One region of the Brachybacterium sp. AG952 genome, then DNA from elsewhere that is predicted to be linked to it. Evidence: riboswitches for the same ligand, from Rfam matches in the RefSeq annotation. Region 1 holds a riboswitch; each other region holds the start of a gene.

Region 1 (7,065 bases):
GCCGTCGGCCGCTCCTGCGTCGACCCAGCGCTCGATCTCGTCGGCCACCTGCTCCGGGGTGCCGATCACGGTCGCGTGGCCGCCGCCGGCGGCGAGGAGCCCCAGCAGCTCGCGGACGGTCGGGCGGGCGATCTCGAGGATGCGCAGCACCGTGGCGTAGCGGCCCTTCGGCCCGGTGAACTCCTCCAGCGGCGGCAGCGGCGGGACCGGGGCGTCAAGCTCCCAGTCCGACGTGTCCTGGCCGACGAAGAAGGAGAGCTGGCGCAGCGAGTCCTGCACGGGCAGCAGGGCGTCGAGCTCGGCCTTGCGGCGTCGCGCCTCCTCCTCGGTCGAGGCGACGTAGGGGACCAGCCCCGGCATGACGGCGAGGGCGTCGGGGTCGCGTCCGAGCGCCGCAGCGCGGGAGCGGATGTCGCCGCGATAGGTGCGGGCGGAGGCGAGATCCCAGGCCACGGCGTAGATCCCCTCGGCGTGTCGGGCGGCGAGCGCGCGCCCGGGCTCCGAGGCACCGGCCTGGAAGAGGACCGGGCGGCCCTGCGGCGGGGTCGGCACGTTCAAGGGCCCGTCGACGGCGAAGGCCTCCCCGCGATGCAGCGGCGGACGCAGGAGAGCGGGGTCGACGTAGGCGCCGTCCGGTTCGGCGAGGATGCTGTCCATCGGCCAGGACTCCCACAGCCCCTGGAGCACCTCGAGGAACTCCCCCGCCGTGGCGTAGCGCTGCGCATGGCCCGGCAGGGCGGTCATGGAGTGGTTGCGAGCCTCCTCATCGGTCATCGAGGTGACGACGTTGACCCCGGCCCGGCCGCGCGAGATGTGGTCCAGGCTCGCCAGCAGCCGGGCGGCGTGGAACGGGTCCCAGAAGGTGCTGGAGACCGTCGTGACCAGCCCGACCCGCTCCGTGGCGCGGGCCATCGCGGTGAGCACGGTGAGCGGTTCGAGCATCCAGGCGGGACCGCGCTCGACGCCGGCCGTGCCGATCGACTGGCCGTCGGCGAGGAAGACCGCATCGAGCCGGCCCCGCTCCGCGATCCGGGCGAGCTCCTCCCAGTACGTGATGTCCGCGAGGCGCTCCACCGAGGAGCCGGGCGCACGCCAGGCCGCGGAGTGGTGGCCGCAGGCATGGGCGAACAGGTTCAGTCGCACCGGGCGGCGGGCGGCGCCGGTCACGGAGGCATGGGCGTGGCCGTGGGTGGACATCAGTCCATCACCAGCCCGCCGTCGACGACGAGGTTCTGCCCGGTGATCGCCCGTGCCCAGGGCGAGGCGAGGAGGAGCACGGCGTCGGCGAGCTCGGCGGGCGTGGTCACAGAGCGCAGCGGGGTGCTCGCGGCGATCGCGTCGAACACCGCCCCCGGGGTCGCGGAGCTCGCGTCGGTGGTGCGCAGCAGGCCGCCGCTGACCATGTTCACCGTGATGCCGCGGGGGCCGAGGTCGGCGGCGAAGGTGCGGGTCAGGGCCAGCAGCGCCGCCTTCGCCGCGGTGTAGTCGTGGTAGGGCACGACGGGATGCTGGAGGAGGTTCGTGCCGATGTTGACGACGCGTCCCGAGCCGGCGCGGTCGAAGCCGGGCAGGGCGGACTGGATCGTGTGCAGCGCGCCCTGCACGGCGCCGGAGAACTGTCCCGCGAAGGCCTCGTAGCCGATCTCGTGCGCCTTCGCGCGGGCGTCCCCGTCGAAGGAGAAGCCGGCCAGGGCGTTGTTCACGACGGTGTCGACGGGGTCGCCGAACTCGGCCTCGGCCCGGGCGAACAGGGCCTCGACCTGGTCGCGCTCGCGCACGTCGGCGCGCACGGCGATCGCCCGGCCGGGGTGCGCGTCGGCGATCTCCCGGGCGGCGGCCTCGCTGGTGAGGTGGTCGACGACGACCCGGGCGCCCTCGCGGAGGAACGCCTCAGTGAGGGCCCGGCCGAGGCCGCGGGCGCCCCCGGTGACGAGCACGACCTGCGTCGAGAGCGGCGGGGCGGTACGGGAGGCGCGGGTGGTCGGGGTGGAGGGGGTCATGGTCGTGCGGTCCTTTCAGGGCAGGCGAGCACGCCCGCCGCCGAGCGGGAGGAACGTGTCGCGGTCGGAGCAGAGCCGCATCGGGGCGCGGCGCTGCGCGGGAGGCGACACGGGGACCGGGAGAGGGGATGGCGGCGTGCACGGCGGCAGCGTGCCGGTCCGCGACCAGCACGGCCCTGGCCCGCAGGACCGTGGCCTGCAGGGCGACAGCGCACAGCGCATCGACGACATCCCTCCGCGAGCATGAACTCGATCAGGTTCTCCGGGTGTGCTCTCAGCCCCTGGCGGGGCACCCCGTGTCGATCACCGACTGTACCCGCCGCCGGCCGCGGGGCGCTCCCGATCTCGTCGAGCTGCCTCCCAGCTCGTGGAGCTGCGGCACGTCCGCCTCCTGGGCGGGCGCACCGACGAGGGCGCACCCCTTCCGACGACGGATGGAAATAGTTACCATCGTGCCGACACAACGTGGTGCTGCTTTTCATCTCGAGGTCACCGGCTCGTCATCTCGGCCCGCCACGCTGTCGTCGTCACCCCTCGGACGTCGAAAGGCCCGTCGTGTCCACCCCTCGCTCCTCCCGCTCCTCCCGCCTCTCCGCCCTCTCCACGCACCGCACCACCCCCGCTCCCGCCGCCCCGGGCAGCGCCGGCCCCGGCACCACGCGCCGCGCGCTGCTCGGCCTCGCCGGGGCGCTCGGCGCGGCCGGCCTCTCCGCCTGCGCGACCTCCGGCGCTCCGGGCGCCGGCGCGGGCGGCTCCGACGGCGGCTCCGCCGGGGCCGCGGAGACCAGCCCCGAGAACCCCTTCGGCGTCGCCGGCGGCGAGCTGAAGGCCTTCGTCTTCGACGGCGGCGGCGGGGTGCCGTATCTCGACCTCACCGAGCAGCTGCTCGAGGAGAAGCACCCCGAGCTCGAAGCCGACATCGTGCGCACGGAGGACCTCAGCACCCTCCAGCCCCAGTTCGTGAACGGCACTCCCCCGGACCTCTTCCAGAACTCCGGCGCCGGCGCCCTGGACATCACCTCGCTGACCGCGAACGGCCAGCTCGCCTCGCTCGAGGACCTCATGGCCGCGCCCAGCTGGGACGACTCCGAGATCACCGTGGAGGAGTCCCTGAACCCGGGCGTGCGCGAGGCGGGCACCGTCGACGGCACCCTCGTCGGGCTGAACACCGTCCAGTACGCCTGGGCGCTCTGGCACGACGCCGCCCTCCTCGAGGAGAAGGGCTGGGAGGCGCCGACCACCTGGGACGAGCTGATGTCGCTCTGCGCCGAGATCAAGGCCGACGGGATCTTCCCGTTCGCCTTCACCGGCCAGCACGCGAACTACCCCGATGAAGGCATCCTCCAGCCTCTGGTGGCGAAGATCGGCGGGCAGGAGGTCTGGAGGAGCATCGACAATCTCGAGGACGGCGCCTGGCAGCAGGACGCCGTGCGCGAGGCCGCCGAGGCGCTGCTGCAGCTGCGCACCGACGAGCTGATCCTCCCCGGCGTCGCCCAGATGACCCACGTCCAGTCGCAGACCGCGTGGCTGAACCACGAGGCGGTGTTCATCCCCGTCGGCGCCTGGCTGGAGAACGAGATGAAGTCCGCGATCCCCGAGGGCTTCCGCATGACCGCCGCGGCGCTGCCCTCCCCGGACCCGGCGCTGGCCGACCTCACCCCGAACAACCCCGGGGCCGGCTGGTTCGTGCCCGAGGGCGCCGCGAACAAGCCCGCCGCCCTCGAGCTGCTGCGCGCGCTGCTGTCGAAGGAGTCCTCGCAGAACTACGCCGAGCTCTCCAACAGCGTGACCATGGTCGCCGGCGCGCACGACGACCAGCAGCTCAGCGACCCGTTCACGACGCTGACCGAGATGATCGAGCGCTCCAACGCGGTCGAGCCCTGGCAGGTCGTGAAGTACCCGACCTGGTACCCGGCGATGGCGGAGGAGACCCGCGCCGCGCTGATCGCGCTGCTGCTGGACGACCTCGACGTCGACGGCTTCCTCACCCGCTGCCAGAAGGCGGCGGACCAGGTCGCCGGCGACGACGCGATCGCGAAGCAGACCCGCTGATGCATCTGCGCGGCAGGTGGTGGCTGATCCTCACCTTCATCACGCCCGGTCTGGTCCTGTACTCGGTGTTCGTCCTGTCGAGCTTCGCGCAGGGGGTGCAGATCTCGTTCACGAACTGGACGGGCTACACCCCCACCCTCGAGTACGTCGGGCTGGACAACTACGTGCGGATGGCGAGGGACGGGGCGTGGTGGAGGGCGGTCTCCCACAATGCGGTGCTGCTGGTGATCATCCCGGTGGTCACCCTCGGGCTCGCGCTGCTGCTCGCCACGCTGATCACCCGCGGCGGCTCGGGCACGCTCCGGGCCGTCCGCGGGGCGGGCGCCTACCGGGTGCTGTTCTTCTTCCCGCAGGTGGTGCCGGTGGTGATCATCGGCATCATGTTCAGCTACATCTACGCCTCCCGCGGCGGACTGCTGGACGGCCTGCTGCGCCTGGTGGGCACCGACATCCTCGCGGTCGTGCCGAACGGACCCCTCGGGAACCCGCGCACGATCCTGCTCGCGATCGCGCTGGCGGCGGTGTGGTCCTCGGTCGGCTTCTACATGGTCCTGTTCCTCTCCGCGATGAGCGGGGTGCCGCAGGAGCTGTACGAGGCGGCGTCGCTGGACGGGGCGGGGCGGGTGCGCAGCTTCGCGCACGTGACCCTGCCGCTGATCTGGTCGCACGCCCAGACCGCGCTGATCTATCTGGCGATCGGCACCCTGGACTCGTACGCGCTGGTCGCCGTGATGTCGATGACCGGTACGGCGGCGGACTCGGGGGCCGACGTCATGTCGACCTACCTCTACCGCACCGCGTTCTCCTTCAACTCCCAGTTCGGCTACGCCTCGGCGATGGGCACCGTGATGATGCTCGGCTCCGTGGCGCTGGCCCTGGTCACCTTCCGCCTCACCAAGCGCGAGGAGCTCGAGTACTGATGGCCCCCTCCCCCGCGACCTCCTCGTCCACACCGGCCCAGCCGCGCGCCGAGGTCAGCTCCGCGCCGACGGGCCCCGCGCTCGACGACCGGCCGGCGGGCGAGCCCGCCGGGCACTCCCCGGGCGGGTCCGCCTCGTCGGCGACGACGACGTCTCCGTCGGCCGACGGGCCGCACCGTCCCCGTCGGCCGCATCGACCCCGTCGACCCCGCGGCTCGGGCCTGCCGCACCTGATGCTCGTGCCCTGGGCGCTCGTGGTGCTGGTGCCGCTGGTCTGGATCCTCGCCTCCTCGCTGAAGACCAACGAGGAGATCTACAACGACCCCTTCGGCCTGCCGGGCGAGCTGCGACTGGGCGTGTACGTCGACGCCTGGCAGCAGGCGAACATCGGCGCGTTCTTCACCAACACCGTGATCGTGGTCAGCGGCGGAGTGGTGCTGACGATGCTGCTGTCGGTGATGACCGCCTACGTGATGGCGCGCTATCCCTTTCCCGGCAGCCGGGTGCTGTACTGGCTGTACCTGGCGGGGATGACCTTCCCGGTGTTCCTCGCGATCGTGCCGCTGGTGCGGATCGTGCAGGGGCTCGGACTGTTCGCGACGAACCTGGGCCTGGTGCTCGTCTACGCCGCGTTCTCCCTGCCGTTCTCGATCTTCTTCCTCACCGGGTTCTTCCGCACCCTCCCCAAGGAGCTCGCCGAGGCGGCGTTCCTCGACGGAGCCGGGCACTTCGGGGTGTTCTTCCGGATCATGCTGCCGCTGGCACGGCCGGGGCTGATCTCGATCGGGGTGTTCAACGTGCTGGGGCAGTGGAACCAGTTCCTGCTCCCGCAGGTGCTGAACCCGCAGCAGGACGAGGAGCGCTCGAACTTCGTGCTCAGCCAGGGGCTGGCGGCCCTGGCCCTCGGGGAGAACTACGAGACCTCACCGACGTCGATGGCGCAGCTGTTCGCCGGGCTGATCATCTCGATGGTGCCGGTGCTGATCGTGTACGTCCTCTTCCAGAGGCAGGTGCAGGAGGGTCTGAGCGCCGGCGCCCTGAAGTAGCGCGCGGGACCCGACGCCGAGTCGCCCGCCCTGCCCGCGCCGCTCGCCCTGCCCCACATGCCATGATGCCCAGCACACGGGCCCGGCCCCGTCCGGGAGCCCACGACCAGGAAGGCCCCATGCCCTCGACCTCACCCGACGCACCGGGACCTGGCGCCCCGGGGACGCCGCATCCGCCCGTCCTCGCGCTGCTGCGCACCTCGCTTCCGACGCTGCCTCCGCAGCTGCAGCGCCTGGCGGTGCTCGCCCTCGAGTCCCCCGCCGAGGTGGGGCGGATGACCATCACGGAGTACGCCGAGCGCGCTGGCGCCTCGGCCGCCTCGGTGACCCGCCTGTGCCGCACCCTCGGCATCGAGCGGTTCACGACGCTGCGCACCGAGCTGGTGCTGGCCGCGGAGCGACCCGCCGCCGGCGGTGGCCCGCGGGTCACCGGGGACATCACGGCCGAGACTCCGCTGCCGGAGCTGATCGCCAGCCTCGGCGTGCTCTCCACCGGCTCGATCGAGGAGACCTCCCGTCTGCTGGACCCGGCCGAGGTCGCCACGATCGTGCAGGCCCTCGGGGATGCCCGGCAGGTGTTCGCCACGGGCGCCGGCTCAGCGCACGTGGTCGCGGTCTCCCTCGAGCACAAGCTGCGCAGCCTCGGCATCCCGGCCACCACCTTCCACGATCCGCCGTCGGCCGTGATCGGGCTAGCGGCCTCCCGGCCCGGGGACGTGTTCGTGGCGGTCTCGGAGACGGGCACGGCGAGCGAGACCGTGCCGCAGCTGGCCGAGGCGAAGCGGCGCGGCTGCCTCACGGTGCTGATCACGCGGCTGTCCAGCTCCCCGGCCGCGGAGATCGCCGACCACGTGCTGCTCGCCGTGCAGGACCGTGCACCGCTGCGCGTCGGCACGCTGACCAGCCGGATCGCCGAGATGTATCTCGCCGACGTGCTCGCCAGCGGGGTGGTGGTGCGCCATCACGAGCGCTCCCTCGAGGCGCTCTCCTCCGTCGAGGAGGCGCTCGAACGGTACTGGTGAGCGGGGACGGACCGACGCCTGACGC
Region 2 (7,065 bases), on a different contig from region 1:
GCGGGCCGGCAGGCGGGCATGGGTGCGCAGGCTGGTCATGGTGCGGCCGGGATCGCTCGCGCGCACGACGGCGACCGCGCCGAGCCCGATCACCAGCGCCCGCAGCGCGAGCGCGGCACCGAGCACGATCCCCTCGCTGGTCACGCGCACGGGCAGGTCGGGCCACGGCTCGTGGCCGGGTCGACTGAGCACGTTGACCATGAGCACCCCGGCCGCGAACAGCACGAACGGCGCCTGCGCACGGGCGAGCGCGAGCGGCCCGAGGCGGAGCCCGAGCATCGTCCCCGCGGCGAGCAGCGCGTAGAGCACCAGCAGCGGCGCCGGATCGGTCAGCGTGATGCAGACGATGCTGAGCGCTGTGAGCAGGCCGAGCAGCACGGTCGGATCGCGCCGTGCGAGCGGGGCCCGCGGCAGGGCGGGCGGGTCGAGCGCCGTCCGGGGCCGGGCGAGCGGGTCGAGCGCCGTCCGCGGCGCCGGGTCGTCGGCGGGCGCGGAGCTCTGCTGCTCGGAGAGCGGGGATCCCGCCCCCGGCGAGAGCGAGCCGTCGGCGCGCACAGGGGCCGACGAGCCCGCCCGCTCGGCCTCGGTGCCCTCGCGGGGGTGCGGGCCCAGCCGGTCCGCGACCCGCAGCCCGGCCCGGCGCAGCAGCGCGTCGTCCGCCAGCAGCGCGGCCGGGGTCAGGGGGCCGACGAGCCGTCCGTCGGCGATCACCACGACCTCGTCCGCGGCCTCGAGGCTGCGCAGGTCGTGGGTGGTCATGACCACGCCGCGTCCCGCATCGGCCGCCTCCCGCAGGAGGGAGAGGACGGCCTCGTGCGCGGCGCGGTCCAGGCCGTAGCCGGGCTCGTCGGCCAGGAGCACGGGCCGGTCGGCGAGCAGCATCGCGCCGAGGGAGAGGCGGCGCTGCTGCCCGCCGGAGAGGCGGTAGGGGCTCTGCGCCGCGTGGTCGGCGAGGTCGAGGCGCTCGAGCATCGCGCGCCGCACGTCCTGCGGGGCGTCGCTCGCGGCGAGCTCGTCCTCGACGGTGTCGGCGACGAACTGGGACTCGGGCCGCTGGAGGACGAGGCCCGCCGCCGCGCCCTCGAGCGTCCCGGCACGCAGGGGGTCCAGCCGTGAAAGGGCGCCGAGGAGCGTGGACTTCCCGGCGCCGTTGCGGCCGACGACCGCGAGCAGACGCCCGGCGCGGATCTCGAGGTCCGCGCCGGTGAGCACGGCGTCCTCGCCCCGACCGGACCCATCGGGCGGGCCGAGGGTCGCGTCCCGGAGATGCAGCAGCACCTCCGAGCGAGGTGTCGCGGCCGTCAGGGGCACGAGGGCGGCGGATCCAGCCGGTTCAGCGGATCCGGCGGGCTCGGCCGGCCATGATCCGCCGACCCGCTCCTCGATCTCGCGCGGCAGCCAGCATCCCTGCTCCCGCAGGGCGGGTCCGTGGGCGGTGAGCACCTCCCGCGTCGGCCCGTCGGCGAGCACCCGGCCGGAGCGGTCCAGCGCCACGGTCCGCGCGGGAAGCCCGTCCAGGCCCCGCTCCCCCGCCCATTCGTCCAGGCGGTGCTCGACCAGCAGCAGCGCGCAGCCGGTCTGATCTGTCGCGGCGTCGACGGCGCTCCGCACCGCGGCCACGCCCTCGGCGTCCAGCATGGCGGTGGGCTCGTCGAGCAGGAGCAGACGGGGCCGCGCGGCGATCGCGGCGGCGAGCGAGGCCCGCTGCAGCTGCCCGCCGGAGAGCGTCGCGGCGGAGCGGTGCGCGAGCTCGCCCACGCCCATCGCGCTGAGCACCTCGTGGACGCGCGGCCCGATCCGCTCCGGAGGCGTGCAGGCGCTCTCGAGCGGGAGCGCGACGTCGTCGGCGATCAGGGGGAGGCAGACCCCGTCGACCGGGTCCTGGCCGAGATGGCCGAGCACGGGCGCGGTCGCGAGGACCCCGCCCGCCACCGGGTCGATCACGCCCGCGCCGCTGGCCGTGCCGTCGAGCAGACGCACCGATCCGGTGACCCGACCGCGCTGATGGGACGGGATCGCCCCGGCGAGCACCCGCAGCAGGGTCGACTTGCCCGAGCCGGACGGTCCCAGCAGCAGCACCTGCTCCCCCGCACGGATCTCCCCGCTCCAGGGGCCGACGCCGGCCCCCGAGGGCAGCACCGCCTCGAGCCCCTCGGCCACCAGCACCCGGGGCTCGCCGGAGGGAGCCGGTGCCCGCACAGGGCCCGGCTCCTGCTCCGGGGCCTGCAGATGCTCGGGGCCCTGCACCCGGCCTGGGGCCGCTCCCGCGGCGTGCGCCTCAGCGGACACGGCGCTCGGGGATCCGTGCCGCGCCCGCGGCACCGATCGCGAAGTCGGCGAGCACGCCGGTGCGCTCGAGCGCGCGGACGATCACCCGGGCCAGCAGACCGCCGAGCACGATCCCGGACAGCACCTGAACGCCGAGCCGGAGCGCGAGCAGGTCCTGGCCGTACCAGCCCATCCGGTACGCGGTCCAGAAGAACACCAGCCCCGCGCCGAGCGCACCGGAGGCGGCGAACACGCCCCAGCCGAAGCGGCGGTAGCGGGTCAGGGCGAAGGGCAGCTCGGAGCCGATCCCCTGCAGCGCCGCGGAGAGCAGCAGCAGGGGGCCGACGGGGCTGCCGAGGAAGACCACCTCGATGACCGCGGCGAGCATCTCGGCGAGGATCCCCACACCCGGTCGGCGCAGGATCGCGATCGCGACCGGCGCCACCAGCAGCCAGGAGCCGAACACGAGGTGCTGGGCGAGGTCCCCGGCCGGGCCCATCGCGATCGCCAGGCCGTTCCAGGCTTGCACGAACACCCAGTACAGGAAGCCGAACACGACGCCGAGCACCACCACGAGCACGAGCTCGCGCAGGCTCAGCGGGGTGCGGCGACGGGACGTGCCGGCAGGGGCGGTCGCGCCGGCGTCGGCGGGCGCGGCGTCGGGAGCGGCGGACTCGTGCGCGGGCGCGGCGGTGCCGTGCTCCTCGGTCATCGCGAGGCCTCCTGGCCCTCGTCGCCGGCGCCCGGAGCGTCGGCGCTCGCCGCGAGCTCCCGCCCCTCGTGCGAGGGGCTGTTCAGCGAGAGGGTGAGGTGGCTGGTGACGTGCTGGACGCCGCGGCCGACGAGCAGCCAGCCGGCGAGCGCGGTCGCGATCACGTCGCCGGCGTCGCCCTCGAGCCGGGTGACGAAGTGCTCGGAGCCGCGGAAGGTGCCGAGGTCCTTCGCATGGTCGATCGCGGCGTGGATGTCGCGCATGTGGTCGGGGGCGGTGCCGTCGACGGCGACCTCGTCGGCCAGCGGGTACAGCGCCCACTCGGCGCTCGCGAAGCGTCCGGTGCTCCGCGGCTGCGGCACCTCGGTCGCGCGGGGGCCCGCGCCGCCGGGCAGCTCGCAGGCCACCTCGCCGGGGCAGCCGCGCGAGAGGAGCACGGTGAGCGTCGCGTGATGGCCGGTGCGGGCGAGCGCCTCGGCCAGGTCGATCAGGACGCGCTGGAGGTGGGCCTCGTGGCCGCCGAGATAGGTCGAGACGTCCCCGGTCTCGTGCACGAGGCCGGTGAGGTCCAGCCGGGAGAGCGCATCGGTGAGGATCCGGGCGTAGTCCTCGCTCATCACAGCGGCGGTGACTCGGGCCCCGACCCCGAAGCCGAGCGGGGTCGCGGTCGGGCCGCCGGAGGGGGCGGGCGCGGTGGGGGCGGTGGGCGATGAGGTCACGGTCCATGCCTTTCGTACGGGCACGGGCGCGCGGCGACGATCGCTCGGCGGAGCTCCCTGCGCCGGCATGATCCGGATCAGGTTCTACGGTCGGAGTTCGAGTACTCCCTCTCAGCCCGGCCTACCGGACTCCCGTGCACGCCCCGCACCCTACCGGTCCGGTCCGGCGCACGCTCCTCGTGTCCGGCGCTGCGTTCAGCGGGTCGTCGGCGGGTCCTCGACGAGGGGGACGAAGACGTAGGCGCCGTGCTCGCTCGCGGCGACCTCCTCGCCGCGGCGCTCCAGGCGCAGCATCCGCTCGCGCACGGGGATCACCATCACGCCGCCGTCCGCGAGCTGCGCGATCAGGCTCCGCGGCACGGCGTCGGCCTGCGCGGAGACGAGGATCCGGTCGTACGGCGCGCCCTCCGGCGCGCCGAGCACGCCGGGGTGCGCGAGTCGGATCTCGGCACTCGCCGTCCCCGCGTCCGCTGTCCCGGCGAGCGCGGCCCGGGCCGGGCTGATCAGCTCGGCGCGCCGCTCGACGCCGATCACCCTCCCCTCCGGTCCGCACAGCCGGGCGAGCAGCGCCGTCGTCCATCCCGATCCCGCGCCGAGGTCGAGCACTCGCTGCCCCGGTCGCACGTCGAGCAGGGCGAGCATGTTCCGCACCGTCGTGGGCTGGGAGTTCGTCTGGCCGTGACCGATCGGCAGGGGCCGGTCCTCGCCGGCGAGCCCCCGCAGCTCCTCGGGGAGGAACCGTCGCCGGTCGTTCGCCGCGAGCGCCTCGTCGATGCGGCGCTCTCCCTCGGTCCGGTGCGACATGTCGCCGTCAGCTCCGGGCGACCTCGACGACGCCGTCCTCCGGCCAGTCCCGCACCTCGGTGCCCTCGGGGGCGAGGTTCGTGGCCTGGCGCAGGTAGATCGGTCGTCCGAGGTCGCTCGCGACCGCGTCGTGGACGGGCAGGGCGAGGCGCGGGCCGACGGCGCGGAGGAACTCGATGGTCTCGGACATCTTCGACCAGGGCGCCGTGACGGCGAAGGCGAGGACGTCGATGCCGTGGAACTCGGGGACCGGCTCGAGGGAGTCCCCGGTGATGCCGAGCCGCGGCCCGTCCCCGGCGGACAGGACGATCCCGCAGTTCCCGATCCGCGGGATGTCGGGGTGGATGATCGCATGGCGTCCGCCGACGGCCTCGAGCCGCAAGGACAGGTGGTCGCCGACGGGCGCGAAGCGGTGCGCCTCCCCGGCCGCGAGCGGGATCACCCGCTCCTGCGCGACGAGGGGCCCGTCGCTCCCCTCGCCGGCGCCGCCGCCGTCGGAGGCATCGGCGGCGGTGAGCATCCGGGCGGTCTCCGGCTCGGCGATCACCTCGGCGTCGGACGCGGCGGCGAGCACCTCGCCCAGCAGCGCGGGGTCGACGTGGTCGGGGTGCTGATGGGTGATCACCACGGCGTCGAGGCTCGCGAGCTCCTCGGCGCCCAGGCCCCGCACCGCGTCGGCGCTGAAGCCGCCCGGATCCACGAGCAGGCGTCGCCCGGCGGTCTCCACGAGCAGGCAGGAATGGACGAGGTGGCGGATCTTCATCGGGTCCTCCCGGGGGTCGAGGTCGCGTGCCTCGAACCTAGTCCCCGTCGGCCGGGACGTGCCAGGGCGGCGGGGGCGTCCGCGCGGGAGGACACCGCCGTGGGCGCCCCGTCGGCACGGCCGCGTTCCTCGGTACGATGGGGCCCTCGGGCCGCGCCCGAGCACCAGCCCCCGGCACGCCGCCGCGCGCGCCACACGTCCCCTCAGGAGTGCCCCCATGCCACGTGTCGTGGTCCACGTCATGCCGAAGCCGGAGATCCTCGACCCGCAGGGCAAGGCGGTCGCCGCCGCGCTGCCCCGCCTGGGCTTCGAGGGCATCGCCTCGGTGCGCCAGGGCAAGCGGTTCGAGCTCGAGGTCGAGGGCGAGGTCACCGACGAGGTGCTCGCCTCCCTGCGCGAGGCCGCCGAGACCCTGCTGTCGAACCCGGTGATCGAGGACGTCGTCGCCCTCGAGGTCGAGGACGCCTGATGCGCATCGGTGTGGTGACCTTCCCCGGCACGCTCGACGACCGCGACGCGCTGCGCGCCGTGCGGCTCGGCGGCGCCGAGCCGGTCGCGCTGTGGCACGGCGACGACTCGCTGCACGAGGTCGACGCGGTCGTGCTGCCCGGCGGCTTCTCCTACGGCGACTACCTGCGCGCAGGGGCGATCAGCCGCTTCGCCCCCGTGATGGACAAGGTGGTCGACGCCGCGAACGGCGGCATGCCCGTCCTCGGCATCTGCAACGGCTTCCAGATCCTCTGCGAGACGCACCTGCTGCCCGGCGCGATGATCAAGAACGCGCACCGTGCGTTCATCTGCCGCGACCAGCCGCTGGCCGTGGAGAACAACCGCACCGCCTGGACCTCCGGCTACGAGGCCGGCCAGGTCATCCGGGTCCCGCTGAAGAACCAGGACGGCCAGTACGTGGCCGACGAGCGCACCCTGGCCCAGCTCGAGGACGAGGGCCGTGTGGTCTTCCGCTACGCCGCCGGCGCCACCCACGGCCCGGCCGGCTTCGAGCAGAACCCCAACGGCTCCCGCCACGACATCGCGGGCGTCACCAACGCCGCGGGCAACGTCGTGGGCCTCATGCCGCACCCCGAGCACGCGGTCGAGCCCGGCTTCGGGCCCGACGAGCCCGGCGCGGGCACCCGCACCGGCACCGACGGACTGACCATGTTCAGCTCGGTGCTGCGCAGCATGGTGGCCTGAGCGGCGACATCACGGCATCGGCCTCGGGCCGACGCACGACACCGGAAGGGCGGGACCTCATGGTCCCGCCCTTCTCGTCGTCCCTGGCCGTCCTCCCCGGGGAGGGCCGTCCTCCCCGGGGAGCCGTCGGCGCCGTCAGGCCCTGACCGCGCTCAGCACCGTGAAGCGGCGGTCGCGGGCGCGCTGGCGGACGGCACCGAAGCGAGCCTCGACCTCCGGCCGGTAGCGCAGATGGGAGTTGTGCACGAACCACAGCTGCCCGCCGGGACGCAGCACGCGGGCCGCGGCGTCGAGGAGGCCCTGGACGAGCGTCGCGTCGACCACGGTGCCGTCGTGGAAGGGCGGGTTCAGCAGCACCAGGTCGGCGCCGGCCTCCTCGCACCGGGAGAGTGAGACATCCCAGGTCACCTCCACCCCTTCGCGGTCCAGCCCGGAGGCGGCGAGGGTCGCGCGGGTCGAGGCGACCGCATCGGCGTCGTCGTCGCTGCCGAGCACCCGCATCCCCGGCAGCGCGGCGGCGAGATACGCGGTGAGCAGGCCGTTGCCGCAGCCGAGGTCCACCGCGAGGGGCAGGGCGCCGGCGTCCCCGCCCGCGCGGGCCATCT
Region 3 (7,065 bases), on a different contig from region 1:
TTGGCCTTCGCGACGGCCTTGACCTGGGCATCTGCGGCGGTCGCGGCCTTCAGCACGTCCTGCGCGGCGGCGAGGGCGAGCCGCGCTTCGGCGAGGCCCGAGGCGGCGGTGCGGGCCTCCTCGCGCGCGGTGACGAGGGCACCGCGGGCAGCGGGGCGCTCCTCGAGCCGGACGGTCGCAGCCTTCAGCTGCTCCTCCCGGGCCGTGAGGGCCTCGCGTCGGGCGCCGAGCTGCTTCTCCCGCTCGGGCAGCGCGGTCTCGAGGTCGACGAGGTCCTTGAGGGCGCCGGCGGCGCCGGTCGCCTCGTCGGCCGCGGCGGCGAGTGCGGCGGCGGGGTCCTCGGCCTGCTCCGCGAGGAGGTCGACGAGGTCGGGGTGCGCGGGTCGCGTCTCCTCGGCGCGCGCGGCGAGGGCCTCGATCGCGGCCGAGGCGGCCTGGGCGGCGGTGTCGCGTCGCCGCAGCACCTCGACGACGGGGCGGGCGGTCTCGTCGCGCTCGAGCGCGGCCGACGCCTTCGTGACCTCGGACTTCTCCGTCTCGAGGCGGGTCGCGAGCTGGTCTAGCTCTCGGCGGCGATCGATTCGGGTGCGGGCGGTGCGGGCGGCCTCGGCGGCGGTCCGCGCGGTCTGCTCCACCTCCTGCGCCGCGGCGGAGGAAGCGGCGGTCTCGGCCGCGCGGGCGGTGACCTGCGCGAGCTGGGCGTCGGCCGCGGAGGCGAGGGACTCGAGGCGCAGTGCGGCGGCGTGCTCGGTGAGCGCGGCGGAGTCCTCGTCCTCGAGGGCGACGGCCTCGGTGAAGCGCGCCAGCGCTGTGCCGAGGGTCTGCTGAGCGGCGTCGACCTGGCGCTTCGCCTGTTTGCGCATCTCCTCGAGCTGCTTCTCGACGGCGGCGTAGGTCTCGGTGCCGAAGACGCGCTGCAGCACCTGCTGGCGCTCCCCGGTGCCGGCGCGCAGGAAGCGGGCGAACTCGTTCTGGGGCAGCAGGACGGTCTGGGTGAACTGCTCGCGGGTGAGGCCGACGGCGCGCTGCACCTCGCGGCCCACCTCGTCGATGCGGCTGGCGATCACCTCGCTGCCGTCGCCGGCGCCCGCGGTGTCGGCGATCGCGGCGGGCAGGGCCTGCGGGGACCCGATCCGCCACATCAGGGCCTTGGCCTGCTCCTTCGTGGTGCCGGTGCCACGCAGCTTGGGGCGCTGGAACTCCGGGGAGCGGCGCACGCGGTGCAGTCCGGAGGGGGTCTCGAAGACGAGGTCGACGATGCTCGGCTCCGTCGGAGCGGCGAACTGGGAGCGGATCCGGTCGGCGCTGGTGGCGGAGCCGGCGACCTGCCCGTAGAGGGCGTAGACGATCGCGTCGAGGATCGTGGACTTGCCGGAGCCCGTCGGCCCCTCGAGCAGGAAGGTGCCGGAGGCGCCGAGGGCGGCGAAGTCGATCTCGACGGTGCCGGCGAAGGGGCCGATCCCGGTCATGCGGAGGTGGTGGAGCTTCACGAGGCCTCCTGCTGGCGGCGGACGGCGGAGTAGGCGCGCTCGAGCACGTCGTGCTCCGCCTCGGTGGGGTCGCCGCCGGTGACGTGGGCGAGGAACTCGTCCATCACCTCCAGCGGGTTCTGCTCCCGGCGCACCACCGGGGTGCCGGCGCTCGCGGCGCGGCCCTCCGGGGCGTACTCGGTCAGGAGCAGGTGGGGGTAGGCCTCACGGAGCTGCTCCTGCAGGTGGGCTGGGCGGGCGGGGTCGGTGACGACGGCCTTCAGCCAGTCCCCGGCGTGCTCGTCCCGGCGGGCGAGGATCTCCTCCAGGGTGCCGCGCAGCTCGGTGAGACGGCGCGGGACGGGGGTCTCGATGCGGCGCACGGCGACCTCGGCCCGCTCCCCGTCGGCCCCCGGAGCGCCGAGCTCGACGAGGAGGACGGACTTGCGGTGGCTGCGCTCGGAGAAGGAGAAGGCGAGCGGGGAGCCGGAGTACCAGGCGGGGGCGCCGACGCTGCGGGTGAGGTCCTGGCAGCCGTGGAGGTGGCCGAGGGCGAGGTAGTCGATGCCGCCGAGCACCCCGGCGGGGACGGAGTCGACGCCGCCGACGGAGAGGTCGCGCTCGGAATCGCTGGCCTCGCCGCCGGTGACGAAGGTGTGGGCGAGGACGACGGTGCGGGCACCGGGCCGGGCCGCGGCGTGCTCCCGCACCCGGTCCAGGGCCACGCGGGTGACGGCCTCGTGGCTGCGGGGCAGCGGCTCCTCGCCCTCGCGAGCGAGCTCGGTGCGAGCGCGGTCCGGCTCGAGATAGGGCAGGCCGAAGAACAGCACCTCGCCGTGCTCGTCCTCGACGGAGACGGGATGCTCGATCCCGGGCAGGTCGGTGAGCAGGTGGATGCCGGCGCGCATCAGGGAGCGGCCGAAGCCGAGCCGCTCCGGGGAGTCGTGGTTCCCGCTGGTCAGCACCACGGTCGCGCCGGTGTCGGCGAGGCGGGCGAGGGCCCGGTCCAGGAGGGTCACGCTGCTCACCGCGGGCACGGCGCGGTCGTAGACGTCGCCGGGGATCACCACGACGTCCACCCCCTCGGCCTCGACGAGGTCGACGAGCCAGTCGAGGAAGGCGGCCTGGTGCTCGTGCAGGTCGACCTTGTGCAGGGTGCGGCCCAGGTGCCAGTCCGAGGTGTGCAGGATCTTCATGTCATCGAGCCTAGGGGTGGGGTGCGACGGACGAGGGACGGGCGCGCGGCATCAGAAGGGCGGCGGACCGTGGTCGCCCCATCCCTCCGGCGGAGGCTCCGGGAGCTGGGCAGGGGGTGTCGGAGTCTCGCCGCGCGAGGGCGTCGCGGTCGGCGGTGGCCCGGGCGGAGCCTGGGTCTGCATAGTCGGTTCCTCGACCACCGGCGTGGTGAGCACACGCCGGTCAGCGGGATGCTCCGGTGGGCTGTTCGGGCTGGTCGCGGGGCTGCCGGCGTGGGTGCCGCGCAGGAATCCGGTCCAGGCGGCGGTGAGCAGCTCGACCATCTCGAGGCTGGCGTGGTCGAGGTCGTCGAGGACGGTGACGGCGTCGCCGTGGCGGCCGATCGTCCAGCGGGTGCGGCCGGGCCTGCCTGCCTGCGTGGGGAGCCGGGTGGGGTCCAGCAGGCCGCTCGTCTTGTCGAGGTGGTGCTGCCAGCACAGGAGGTGCAGGTTCTCGACCTCGGTGGCGCCGCCCTCGCCCGGGGTGCCGCGCAGGCACTCCTCGATGTGGTCGCACTCGGAGGCCCAGGAGGTGGGGCGCGTGCATCCGGGGACGGCGCACTGCCCGTTGCGGAGCCGGAGGTGCTCGAGCATCGCGGGGGTGGGGGTGACGCGGTCGGCCGGGAGCGGGAGGAAGGCGCCGCTGCTCGCGCTGGTGAGGACGCGGTGCCAGACGGTGCAGCTGCCGGCGAGGGAACGCGCCATCGAGGGCGGCAGCGGGGTGACGCCGTCGAGCATGCCGGGCTGGTCGGAGGCGCCGAGCAGGGTCAGCACGGGCACGGTGACGTTGAGGCGGAACCGCTCGGCGGGGACGGCGACCCCGTCGACGTCGAGTTCGGCGGTGTCGAGCAGGGCGTAGCGCAGCCGGGTCAGCGGGAGGGCCCGTCCGGTCTCGCGGACGACGCCGTCGGGGTCGTGCGGGATCGGCGTGCCGTCGCGGAGCGCCGCGCGCTGCGCCGCCTGGACGGCGCGGGCGGACTCGTCGACTGACTTCCACCGGGCGAGGATCTCGGGGATCGGGCCCGTGATCCTCAGGGTCCCGGTGCCGGCCTCCGCGCCGGGAAGCAGCTCGACGGTGCGCTCGAGCGCAGCGACGGGATCGGGACGGCTCTCGCGCTCGGCGAGATGCTCGATGAGGGCGCGCAGGAGCGTGAAGAATCGTTCCGGACTGATATCCGTGGACCATGTCGAGATCACGACATCGAGATCTCTCCTGGACGATTCGGAGATCTTCTGCGAGGTCTTCAGCATCTTCTGGAACCAGGCCGACGGCATGCTCCCGGATTCGAGGTTCTCGAGGGTGCGCGGGAAATGGTTCACGGCCTGGTATGCGTCGCGCAGTCGCCAGCTCGCGGCACTGCGAGTGACCCGGAGGCCGAGTGCGGCGCGGAGCGTCTCGACCTCGTCGAGCTCGCAGGCGTCCTCGTACTCGCCCTCGAACTCGTGCAGGGCGGCGAGGGCGCGGTACTGCGCAGCGAGCGCGAGGGCAGTGGCGCGCTCCGCATCCCACACGCGCTGCGCGGCCTCGCTGAGGGCGGGGTCGTCGGCGCAGCCGCCGAGATCGGGCAGCGCATCACGAGTACGAGCCTGGCGTGCGCCGACCCGGCGGAAACGTGCAGGAAGCGACGCGATCAGGGCATCGTCGACGGGGTCCGGGGAGGTGGCGGCAGGAGCCGACGGCGATGCCGTCACCACCGGCGACGAAGCGGGAACCGAGGGCAGGGAGACCTCCCACGCGGAGGTATCTGGGGCGGCGGCATCCGACCGCCCGGAACGCACCGCGTCGCGTGCGCCGTCGGCGATCTCATCGCCCGGCGAATGCTCCGGCTGCGTGATGCCCATCGGCCCCTCCTCCCCGTCCGCGTCGGCGATGCGTCGATGCACCGCCCTTCTCGATCCGACTCCTTCAGACTAGGGACCGACACCGACAGAAGAAAGGCCCACAGAGAATATGTGGATAACTTTCTGATCGAGTGGCGGATCTCGAGCGCAATGCGGCTCTCGATCCACACCTTTCCTCCACAGCTCCTCGTTTTCCACAATGCCATCCACAGATTTCCGAGGGGCCGCCTCGCCTGTCGGACCCCTGCGGTAGAGGGGCATCGACCCCGGACATCCCGGCCCCTCCGCCGCCGCCTGGCCTACACTCGGCTGCTGGACACGGGGTGCGCCCGAGGCGCTGAGATCACACCCGTGGAACCTGATCTAGTTCGTACTAGCGAAGGGATGTCCGCATGAGCTCGGATCCTTGCACCCTCTTTCCCGCTGCCCTCCCCCGCGCCGCCGCGCCCGATCGGCCCGCTACCCGCCGGCCCGCGTCCGGCCATCCCGCAACGGGCCATCCGGTATCCGACCGCCCCGCGCCGTCGGCCCCGCGAGTGCTCTCGATCGCGGGCACCGACCCGACGGGCGGCGCCGGCACCGCGGCGGACCTCAAGTCGATCACCGCCGCGGGCGGCTTCGGCATGGCGGCGGTCACCGCGGTCGTCGCACAGAACACCCACGGCGTGAGCGACATCCACGTCCCTCCCGCGCAGTTCCTCGCCGCGCAGCTCCGCGCGGTCTCCGACGACGTCGAGCTCGAGGCGGTCAAGACCGGCATGCTCGGCACCGCCGAGATCATCGAGGCCGTCCGGACCTGGCTCTCCGCGCACCCGCCGCGGGTGCTCGTCGTCGACCCGGTGATGGTCGCGACCAGCGGCGACAGGCTGCTGGAGCCCGAGGCGGAGCAGGCGATGATCCGCTTCTGCTCCCTCGCCACCGTGGTCACCCCGAACATCGACGAGCTCGCCGTCCTCACCGGCGAGCCCCGCGCGCACGACGAGGACGAGGCCCTCGCCCAGGCCGCCCGCTGGTCGGAGGCGACCGGCGTCGCGGTCGTGGTGAAGACCGGGCACCTCGACAGCCGCGAGGTCACCAACACCTGGATCGGGACCGACGGTACCCGCCACCCCGTGCACTCGACGCGGGTGGACACGACGAGCACGCACGGCACCGGCTGCTCCCTCGCGGCCGCGCTCGCGACCCGGCTCGGCGCCGGTGAGGACCCGGCCACGGCCCTCGCCTGGGTCACCGACTGGCTCCACGAGGCGATCCTGCACGGCGCAGAGCTGCAGGTCGGGAGCGGGAACGGCCCCGTCGACCACGCCCACCGGGCACGGCGGCTCGCGGCGGCGGGATCGGCCGCGCCGTGGGTCGCCGGCGGCGCGGTGCCGGACCGGTGGGAGCAGCCGGCCCAGCTCGCCGCCCGAGCGACGGCCGACGCCCCGACGGGTCCTGCCGCCTCGGTCCCGCCCGTCGGCCCGTGGACCGAGGCGCTGTGGGCGGCCGGGGCGCCGCTCGCCGGCGCGATCGAGGGCTCCGGCTTCGTGGCGGCGCTCGAGGACGGGAGCCTGCCCGAGGGGCAGTTCTCCTTCTATCTCGCGCAGGACGCTCACTACCTGCAGCGCTACTCCCGCGCCCTCGCGACCCTCGCCGCGACCTCGGAGGGCCCTGCCGCGCGGGAGTTCTGGTCGGACTCCTCCCGGCACTGCGTGGACACCGAGCTCGAGCTGCACCGCGCCTGGCTCGCGGCCCGCCCCGACGCGGCAGAGGTGGCCGTCAGCCCGGTGACCAGCGCGTACACCGACTTCCTGCTCGCCCGGGCGCTCGGCGACCCGACGGCCGTCGGAGCGGCCGCGGCGCTGCCCTGCTTCTGGCTGTACGCGCAGGTCGGGGCGAGCCTGCCCGAGGTCCCGGACGAGCACCCCTACGCGGGGTGGCTCCTGACCTACCGCGACCCCACCTTCGTGGAGGGGGTGCGCGGGGCGCTCGGCGTCGTCGAGCGCGAGCTCGAGGCCGCCGATCCCGCCGTGCGGGCGGAGGCGGCCCGCGCCTTCCTCCGCGCCTGCCGTCACGAGCTGGAGTTCTTCGAGCAGGCACGACGTGTGGACGCCGCCGCCGTCTCCCCGGCTCCGGCCCTCGCGGGGGCGACCCGATGACCGCCGCCTCGATCGCCGCGACCGGCACCCGCGCCCTGCCGCCCGAGGGTCGGGCCGCGCTGCGCGCCGGCGTGGTCGGGAACTTCATCGACAACATCCACGTGTTCCTGCCGGTCACGGCGCTGGCCCCGGCGATGCTCGTGATCGCGGGCCCGTCGGCGACCGCGTCGGCGGCGGCGCTGATCATCGTCGCGATGCTGCTGGGTCGGCCCGTCGGCGGGGTGGTGTTCGGACGGATCGCGGACCGCATGGGACGCACCCGCACCACCCGTCTCGCGATCGCGGGCACCGCGGCGTGCGTGCTCGCGATCGCGCTCGTCCCCACCCATCAGATGCTCGGCCCGGGCACGGTCGCGCTGATCCTGGCGCTGCGCTTCCTCG

The links. Region 1 has a riboswitch for thiamine pyrophosphate ahead of DEU31_RS11640 (3-oxoacyl-ACP reductase). Riboswitches for the same ligand answer to the same signal wherever they lie in the genome.
Region 2: another riboswitch for thiamine pyrophosphate. It lies ahead of DEU31_RS04605 (YkoF family thiamine/hydroxymethylpyrimidine-binding protein); the one in region 1 lies ahead of DEU31_RS11640 (3-oxoacyl-ACP reductase).
Region 3: another riboswitch for thiamine pyrophosphate. It lies ahead of DEU31_RS02650 (bifunctional hydroxymethylpyrimidine kinase/phosphomethylpyrimidine kinase); the one in region 1 lies ahead of DEU31_RS11640 (3-oxoacyl-ACP reductase).

The regions. Positions count from the first base shown of each region.
Region 1 is NZ_SNXV01000004.1:281,149-288,213, forward strand. Features, by position in the region: gene DEU31_RS11635 (LLM class flavin-dependent oxidoreductase) at 1-1,197, opposite strand, end outside; gene DEU31_RS11640 (3-oxoacyl-ACP reductase) at 1,197-2,000, opposite strand; TPP riboswitch at 2,214-2,307, opposite strand; gene ngcE (N-acetylglucosamine/diacetylchitobiose ABC transporter substrate-binding protein) at 2,556-4,052, shown strand; gene DEU31_RS11650 (sugar ABC transporter permease) at 4,052-4,972, shown strand; gene DEU31_RS11655 (carbohydrate ABC transporter permease) at 4,972-6,018, shown strand; gene DEU31_RS11660 (MurR/RpiR family transcriptional regulator) at 6,138-7,040, shown strand.
Region 2 is NZ_SNXV01000001.1:1,033,406-1,040,470, reverse strand. Features, by position in the region: gene DEU31_RS04615 (ATP-binding cassette domain-containing protein) at 1-2,289, opposite strand, end outside; gene DEU31_RS04610 (ECF transporter S component) at 2,279-2,980, opposite strand; gene DEU31_RS04605 (YkoF family thiamine/hydroxymethylpyrimidine-binding protein) at 2,977-3,699, opposite strand; TPP riboswitch at 3,737-3,845, opposite strand; gene DEU31_RS04600 (methyltransferase domain-containing protein) at 3,895-4,503, opposite strand; gene DEU31_RS04595 (MBL fold metallo-hydrolase) at 4,511-5,266, opposite strand; gene purS (phosphoribosylformylglycinamidine synthase subunit PurS) at 5,484-5,735, shown strand; gene purQ (phosphoribosylformylglycinamidine synthase subunit PurQ) at 5,735-6,460, shown strand; gene DEU31_RS04580 (methyltransferase) at 6,596-7,065, opposite strand, start outside.
Region 3 is NZ_SNXV01000001.1:605,802-612,866, reverse strand. Features, by position in the region: gene DEU31_RS02665 (SMC family ATPase) at 1-1,490, opposite strand, end outside; gene DEU31_RS02660 (exonuclease SbcCD subunit D) at 1,487-2,665, opposite strand; gene DEU31_RS02655 (HNH endonuclease signature motif containing protein) at 2,717-4,396, opposite strand; TPP riboswitch at 4,856-4,948, shown strand; gene DEU31_RS02650 (bifunctional hydroxymethylpyrimidine kinase/phosphomethylpyrimidine kinase) at 4,939-6,684, shown strand; gene DEU31_RS02645 (MFS transporter) at 6,681-7,065, shown strand, end outside.